DNA from 2 places in the Mesorhizobium sp. M7A.F.Ca.US.005.03.2.1 genome. Region 1 is predicted to be linked to the other one. Evidence: riboswitches for the same ligand, from Rfam matches in the RefSeq annotation. Region 1 holds a riboswitch; the other holds the start of a gene.
The links. A riboswitch is a leader RNA that binds a small molecule or an ion and turns the genes downstream of it on or off. The one in region 1 is predicted to bind thiamine pyrophosphate.
Positions count from the first base shown of each region.

Region 1 (4,212 bases):
CAACTCGCCGAGCCGGCGCATGTTGCGCTTGCGCCGCGCCGTCACGCCGTAGCGCAGCCAATGCTCTTCGCGAACGATCTGGCGACCGAGCTTGTGCTGCTCGCGTTCTTCTTCCTCCAGAACCAGGTCGCGCCATTCCTCGAAATGGCCGAAGCCCTTGTCCAGCCTGCGGGTCTGGCCGCGATCGAGCCAGACCGTGGCGCGCGACACGCGTTCGAGGAAGCGGCGGTCGTGCGAGATGACGATCAGCGCCGAGGAGGTGCGGATGAGTTCTTCTTCCAGCCATTCGATGACCGAGAGGTCGAGATGGTTGGTCGGCTCATCGAGCAGCAGGATATCGGGCTCCGGCGCCATGACGCGGGCAAGGGCGGCGCGCCTCGCCTCCCCGCCCGACAGGTCGTTCGGACGTTCCTCACCCGACAGGCCGAGATGCTCCATCAGATAGCTGGCGCGGTAGGGATCGTCGGCGGGGCCAAGCCCGGCCTCGACATAGGCGCGGACAGTGGCAAAACCTTCCATGTCGGGCATCTGCGGCAGATAGCGGACGGTCGCCGAAGGCTGGCGGAACACTTCGCCGTCCTGCGGCTCGATCAGGCCGGCGGCGATCTTCAGCAGGGTCGACTTGCCGGACCCGTTGCGGCCGACCAGCGCGATCTTGTCGCCGGCCGAAGCCGTCAAGGCGGCGCCATCGAGCAGCGGCGTGCCGCCGAAGGTCAGTTTTATCCCGTCGAGGTTGAGAAGGGGCGGGGCCATGTCAGCTTTCAGGTAAGGGATAGGGATGAGCGAGCAGCATCGCGCGGCCATGGCCGAGCGCGATTTCGAGGCGGCCCCCGGTCTTGTCGGACTTGACCTCGTTGGAAATGGTCAGCGGCGAACCGAACGCCACCTTGACGTGAGCGAGCGGCCATTTGGCGCCGGTGACGGTCAGGCCGTCGAGCTCGGAAAAGCCGAGCACCGAAAACAGCGTGCCGTCGGCATAGTCGAAGCCGGCCGTTCCGCGCAGCAGGGGGATGCCTTCCTGAGCGCCGCTGGTCAAAAGCACGTCCGTTCCCGCCTCCGCCAGCCGCAGGGCGAGCGACAGATGCAGAAAAGCGTGGTCGGCGCGCTTGCCGCCAAAGGCGCCGGCCAGCACCAGGCGGGTCGCGCCGCGCTCCAGTGCCGCGGCGACGGCAAGTTCGCCATCGGTCTGGTCCTTTTCCGCCGGGAAGGTCCGACGCGGCACGGAAGCGAGATCGTCCGGCAGGTTGGCCGGCACCGAATCGAAATCACCCACCCACAGCTCCGGCACGAGACCCAGCAACCGCGCATGACCGATGCCGGCGTCGGCGGCGATGACGCGGGAGCCTTTGACCTGACGGTCGAGCCGTGGCGTACGGATGAGATCGCCGCCAAGCAGGATGGTGAATGTGCTCATATCGTGTGGCCCTTACCAGCCCGGCACGGGAAACGGAAGGCGGCAAACTCCCGCTTGCATGGCGGATCGGCCCGGCCTATGTGTCGAAACGCTCTAACGGGGTGCCGGACGCGATCTTCGCGGACCGGCTGAGAGGCAGTCTCGCCAACCCGCTGAACCTGATCCGGTTTGTACCGGCGGAGGGATTAGACGTTTCGGACAGTCCGACGCCTCAATTCCTTTCAATTCGAACGAAGGAGGCGCCGATGCGCACGCTTTTATATGCTCTTGTTTCAGCAACGGTCGTGGCCTTGTCCGGGCCCGCCTTGGCCAAGGACAAGCTCACCGTCTACACCTATGAGAGTTTCACCGCCGACTGGGGTCCGGGTCCCGTGGTGAAGAAGGAGTTCGAGGCCGAATGCGGCTGCGACGTCGACTTCGTCTCGGTCGCCGATGGCGTCGCGCTGCTCAACCGCGTCAGATTGGAAGGCACATCGACCAAGGCCGATATCGTGCTTGGCCTGGATACCAATCTCACCGCCGATGCCAAGGCGTCAGGCTTGTTCGCGCCGCATGGCGCGGTGACGGATGTCAGTGTGCCGGGCGGCTGGAGCGACGACACGTTTGTCCCCTTCGACTACGGCTATTTCGCTGTCGTCTACGACACGCAGAAGATGAAGACGCCGCCGAAGAGCCTGAAGGAGCTGATCGAAGGCAGTGCCAACGACAAGATCGTCATCCAGGACCCGCGCACCTCGACGCCAGGCCTCGGCCTGCTTCTTTGGGTCAAGTCGGTCTATGGCGACAAGGCACCCGAGGCCTGGGCCAAGCTCAAGGCCAAGGTGCTGACCGTGACGCCGGGCTGGAGCGAGGCCTATGGGCTGTTCACCAAGGGCGAGGCGCCGATGGTGCTGTCCTACACGACGTCGCCAGCCTACCACATGGTCGCCGAGAACACGGAGCGCTACCAAGCGGCCTCCTTCGAGGAGGGCGAGTATCTGCAGATCGAGGTGGCGGGTATCACCACGACAGGAGCCAAGAATCCGCTGGCGGCCAAGTTCATGGCCTTCATGACCGGGCCGAAATTCCAGGATGCCATCCCCGAGACCAACTGGATGTTCCCGGCAGGCAAGACCGACAAGCCGCTCAATCCGGCCTTCGACAAACTGGTCAAGCCGACGAAGACCTTGCTGTTCAGCCCGCAAGAGGTCGCCGCCAACCGCAAGGCCTGGGTCGATGAATGGCTGGCGGCGATGAGCAAATAGGCAGCGCGATGGCGCCGGCGCATTCCACGGATTCCCGCGTCAGTGCCGGCATTGTCGCGCTCGCTGCAATCGCGCTGCTGATCGGCGGCGCGTTTGCTGGCCTGCTTTTCGAGGGCGCCCATGATTTCTCGGGCGCCTGGGCAGCCTTCGATCCCTATCTGCTTCGCGTCATTCGCTTCACGCTCTGGCAAGCGGTCCTGTCGACGCTGCTTTCGGTCATCCCGGGGCTGTTTGTGGCGCGCGCTCTGTCGCGGCATCCACGTTTCTTCGGCCGCGCCTTCATCCTGCAGATCTTCGCCGTGCCATTGGCGCTGCCGGCCATCGTTGCAGCGCTCGGCATCCTGGCGCTTTATGGCCGTGCCGGCTATTTCGCCGGCGTGCTTGCCGTTATCGGCGGCGGAAGCTGGCCGGGCATCTATGGCCTGTCCGGCATTCTCGTCGCCCATGTCTTCTTCAACCTGCCGCTGGCGACGCGGCTGTTCCTCGAGGCGCTGCAGACCATACCGGCCGACCAATGGCGGCTGGCGAGCCAACTCGGCATGGCGGCGCGGCCGGCGTTCCGGCTGATCGAATGGCCAACGCTGCGCGCCGCACTGCCCGGCGTCGCCGGGCTTGTGTTCATGCTCTGCATCACATCCTTCACGATCGTGCTGACGCTCGGCGGCGGGCCGGCCGCGACGACGCTTGAGGTCGGCATCTACCAGGCGCTGCGCTTCGATTTCGATCCCACGCGGGCCGTTACACTGACGCTGCTGCAGATCGCCTTGACCTTTATCGTGGTGCTGGCACTGACGCGGCTAGGCGCCAATGTGGTCGGCGACACCAATTTGCCGGTCGCGCAACGCCGCCATCTTTCGGTCAATCGGAGCGAGACCTGGTTGAACGCGCTACTCATCGTCCTGGCGCTGCTGTTCGTCGTCGGGCCGATGGCGGCAACCGTGATGGCCGGATTGAGTGCCGATCTCGCCCGCTTGGCCGGCGAGGCCACTGTCCGGCAGGCAACGCTGACCAGCGCGGCGCTCGCCTTCCTGTCGGCGCTGCTTTCGGTGATGCTGTCGCTGGCGCTGACCATGGCGCGGCGGGCACTGGCGCTGAACAGCCGGACTGGCCGCAAGACACTGCTCGAACATGCCGCCGATACCGGCGCCGGCTTTGTCCTGGTCGTGCCGCCGATCGTCGTCGGCGCCGGCTGGTTCCTGTTGTTGCGCCTTGTCGGCGATGTCTTCGCCCTCGCCCCGGTCATGGTCGTCACCGTCAACGCGGTGATGGCGATGCCGTTTGCGCTCCGCGCCGTGCGTCCCGCCTATGATGCAGCGAGCGAGCGTCACGAACGGCTCTGTGCACAGCTCGGCATTGCGGGCTGGAACCGGCTGATGCTGGTCGACTGGCCGTCGCTGCGGCGACCGCTCGCCACGGCCTTCGCTTTCGCCATGGCGCTGTCGCTCGGCGATCTCGGTGTCATTGCCTTGTTCGGCAGTGATTCCGTGCAGACATTGCCCTACCTTCTTCTGGCTCGGATGGGCAGCTACCGCACCGAGGATGCCGCCGGCCTCG
Region 1 is NZ_RZRP01000237.1:1,547-5,758, forward strand. Features, by position in the region: gene EN991_RS15215 (ABC-F family ATP-binding cassette domain-containing protein) at 1-753, opposite strand, end outside; gene EN991_RS15220 (thiamine diphosphokinase) at 755-1,414, opposite strand; TPP riboswitch at 1,502-1,616, shown strand; gene thiB (thiamine ABC transporter substrate binding subunit) at 1,660-2,658, shown strand; gene thiP (thiamine/thiamine pyrophosphate ABC transporter permease) at 2,667-4,212, shown strand, end outside.

Region 2 (4,212 bases), on a different contig from region 1:
GTCTGAAGTGCACGGGTTGGTCCACGGGAACGGTCTGCCAACCCAAGCGGGCGGCTAAACTCGCCATTTCGCTGAATTTCTCAGTCGGTCCAAGTTCGCGCGCGTCATCACGGTTCACATCGTGATTTCCCGGTACGAATATCAACGGAAGCGCCTTTGAACTGCGTCCCTGTGCGCGGCAGAGCAACGTGAAATGCTGGAATGCCGAAGCAATGAAGGTCTTGTCGCCACGGCTCGTGAAATCCCCCATGAAGGCGATCGAATCCAAGGGCTTCGAAGTCGTCAGCCGCCGAAGTTTCGTCAAGACGGCACGCAGCGAAGACGCGCGTAGCTTCTGCGTTATTTTCGGAGCGAACTTGCTATCCTTGGCATCGATGTTGCTAGAGGAAGGATGCCAGTCCGGATAGTGAATATCGCCTACTTGAAGGATTCGCACCCGCCGCATAACTCGCCCCCCTGCCGAGAGCCATAGACTAATCCGTTCGCTTTTGCCAAGCGCGAACGATCATCCGCAGTGTCCTTAACGAGGTAGCCTGCACTTTTCGAGAATTGCCACGGCGGCTATTTTTCGGCTGTGAAGCACACGAGACCCGTGACGTGAGACCCAGTTGCTCAATGCCCAGTTGCTCAATGAGCTTTCTTACGAATAAGGGAGAATTTCCGCGGCCGGACTATCTCTGAGCGAGCGTGCATGACTGCCAACGGAAGGTCTTGCACGCACCCTTGCGATCTTGAGCAATGGTCGCCATGACTTTCTTCTTGCAGGCTTTTGAGTGGCCCAGCCTGCGATCACCAGACCCCACCGATTCTAAAGAGCGTGGCAGATGGGATAGTCGAGGTTGCCCGTGCACAGTCACGCTCAGGGCTTGCGCCGCCCAGAGGACACGCTGAAAAGGCAGATTGGGGCGCAAGCACGCCATTCACGAGAGGTTCGACATGAAGACCATGCAAGAAAAAGACATTCCGGCATTCGTACAAGCAGTTGTGGACGCCGGCTGCAAAATTTGCGCGATTGGCAACTTGGGATACGTCTTTGGCGATGCTGATTTCACGCCAGCGCAACGGAGGGCCGTCGAGCCACAGCTGCGTAGGATTGCTGAAATCTACGGCGAACGCGATCATCTCATGAACGAGATAGCTGTATATCTGCGGTCGATCGGACGCCATGTCGAGGTTGAGCCGAAGACAGGTATTTCCTGATGGCCGTGATCGCGAGAAGCCGTCTTCCAACCTCTGAATCCTAAAGGAGGTGACCCCCAAGGCCGTTCGTCACCTTCGACCAGAATAACCACATCCGTGACCGCCTGAGCTACTTGGTCGATACGCGCACATGGCCAATACAGTTTCTCCATCCTTCACGAAGCGAATGAGGCTTTGGCCATTCAGCCCCGGTCTACGGGGCGTGACTTGTCCCCGATGCATGCGCGAGCTCTCCGCCCGGCTGGCCGCCGGTCGTCGCCACCGGCCGAAGGCGCCCGAATGCGCTTGACAAGATAGCGTCAGCCCGTTCAACCTAAGGCATTCACCAGGGGAGTCCCGGCAAGGGGCTGAGATACTGCTGGCTTTCGCGGCGCAGTGACCCGTTGAACCTGATCCAGTTCATACTGGCGTAGGGACGGTGCAAGCGCTTTGCGGGAGTTTACGCCCGAGGTCCTGTTGCAGCAGGTCTACAGAAGCGTCTTTTCATCCTTCCGGCACAGAACTGGGTCTCCAATGCATGAGCAAAGGAGCCTCACGATGAATGCCCTCACCCCCGCCGTATCGACGGGACCACTGCCCGCCTCGCGGAAAATCCACAAGCCCGGCGTCCTCTACCCGCAGATCAGGGTGCCGATGCGCGAGATTTCCGTCCATCCGACGGCCGGCGAACCGCCCGTCACCGTCTACGATCCGTCCGGCCCCTACACCGATCCATCAGTCGAAACCAGCATCGAAAAAGGCCTTGCCCGGCTTCGCCACGAATGGGTCACGGCGCGTGGCGATGTCGAAGCCTATGACGGCCGCCACGTCCGGCCGGAAGACAATGGATTCGCCACCGGCGAGCGCCTGACACCGGAATTTCCGATACGCAATCGGCCGCTCAAGGCCAAGCAGGGCAAGGCGGTGACCCAACTTGCCTATGCGCGCGCCGGCATCATCACGCCAGAAATGGAGTTCGTAGCCATCCGCGAGAATCTCGGCCGCGAGGTGATGCGCGGCAAGCTGCAACGCGACGGCGAAGCCTTCGGCGCGGCGATCCCAGATTTCGTCACACCCGAATTCGTGCGCGACGAGGTGGCGCGCGGGCGCGCAATCATTCCCGCCAACATCAATCATCCCGAGAGCGAGCCGATGATCATCGGTCGCAATTTTCTGGTCAAGATCAACGCCAACATCGGTAACTCGGCTGTCACATCGTCGATGGCCGAAGAGGTCGAAAAAATGGTCTGGGCTATCCGCTGGGGCGCGGACACGGTGATGGACCTGTCGACCGGCCGCAACATCCACAACATCCGCGACTGGATCGTGCGCAATGCGCCGGTGCCGATCGGTACGGTGCCGCTCTATCAGGCGCTGGAAAAGGTCAACGGCATCGCCGAGGATCTGAACTGGGAGGTCTACCGCGACACGCTGATCGAGCAGGCCGAGCAAGGCGTCGACTATTTCACCATCCACGCCGGCGTGCGGCTGCACTACATCCCGCTGACCGTCGACCGGGTCACGGGCATCGTCTCGCGCGGCGGCTCGATCATGGCCAAATGGTGCCTGCACCATCACCGGGAGAGCTTCCTCTACGAGCATTTCGAGGAGATCTGCGACATCGCCAGAGCCTATGACGTCTCCTTCTCGCTCGGCGACGGCCTTCGTCCCGGTTCAATCGCCGATGCGAACGACGCGGCGCAATTCGCCGAACTGGAAACACTTGGAGAACTCACCAAGATTGCCTGGGCAAAGGACTGCCAGGTGATGATCGAAGGCCCGGGCCATGTCCCCATGCACAAGATCAAGCAGAACATGGACAAGCAGCTCGCAGTGTGCGGTGAGGCGCCGTTCTACACGTTGGGGCCGCTGACGACCGACATCGCGCCGGGCTATGACCACATCACCTCAGGGATAGGTGCCGCCATGATAGGCTGGTTCGGCACCGCAATGCTTTGCTACGTCACGCCGAAAGAGCATCTCGGCCTTCCCGACCGCAACGACGTCAAGATTGGCGTGATCACCTACAAGATAGCCGCCCATGCAGCCGATCTGGCGAAGGGCCATCCGGCAGCGAAAACCAGGGATGATGCCCTTTCGCGCGCGCGCTTCGAGTTCCGCTGGGAGGACCAGTTCAACCTGTCGCTCGACCCCGAAACCGCACGGTCCTTCCACGACCAGACCTTGCCCAAGGAGGCGCACAAGCTGGCACATTTTTGTTCGATGTGCGGGCCGAAATTCTGCTCCATGCGCATTTCCCACGACATCCGTGCCGAGGCCCAGAAGGAAGGCATGGCGGCAATGGCGGCAAAATACCGGGAGGGCGGCGATCTCTACATGCAGGCGGACGAGACTGGCGTACCGGTCGTGCCAGAGGCTCCCAAACCATCATGAGGGTGCTCGTCAAAGGGGCCGGCGTTGCCGGCCTCACCGTCGCTTTCGAACTCGCCGCCCGCGGCGCGACGGTCACCGTCGCCGAGATGCGGCATGGCCTTGGTGGCAACGCGTCGTGGTTCGCCGGCGGCATGCTGGCGCCATGGTGCGAGCGCGAAAGCGCGGAGCAGCCGGTGCTGGATCTCGGACGCGATGCTGCCGACTGGTGGGATGCGGTGCTGTCGGGTCAGGTGACACGGGCCGGGACATTGGTCGTGGCCGCGCCGCGTGATGCCGGTGAGCTTGACCGGTTCGCCAGTCGCACGTCAGGGCATCGGCGCGTCGATGAAAACGAAATTGCGCTCCTGGAACCCGACCTCGCCGGCCGCTTCCGGCGTGGATTGCTCTTCCCCGACGAGGCTCACCTCGACCCACGCCCGGCGATGGCGGCACTTCATGACAAGCTTGCGACCATGGGTGTCAAATTCCACTTCGGCTGCGACGCCCGGCCTGTTTCGGGATTCGCCCGTCAGATAGACTGCATGGGAATGGCAGCGGCCGATGACAGGCTGCGCGGTGTTCGCGGCGAAATGCTGATCCTTCGCACGCCTGATGTCTCGCTGTCGCGGCCGGTCCGTTTGCTTCATCCACGCTTTCCGC
Region 2 is NZ_RZRP01000015.1:12,186-16,397, forward strand. Features, by position in the region: gene EN991_RS01765 (metallophosphoesterase) at 1-445, opposite strand, end outside; gene EN991_RS01770 (hypothetical protein) at 937-1,200, shown strand; TPP riboswitch at 1,518-1,634, shown strand; gene thiC (phosphomethylpyrimidine synthase ThiC) at 1,738-3,573, shown strand; gene thiO (glycine oxidase ThiO) at 3,570-4,212, shown strand, end outside.
Region 2: another riboswitch for thiamine pyrophosphate. It lies ahead of thiC (phosphomethylpyrimidine synthase ThiC); the one in region 1 lies ahead of thiB (thiamine ABC transporter substrate binding subunit).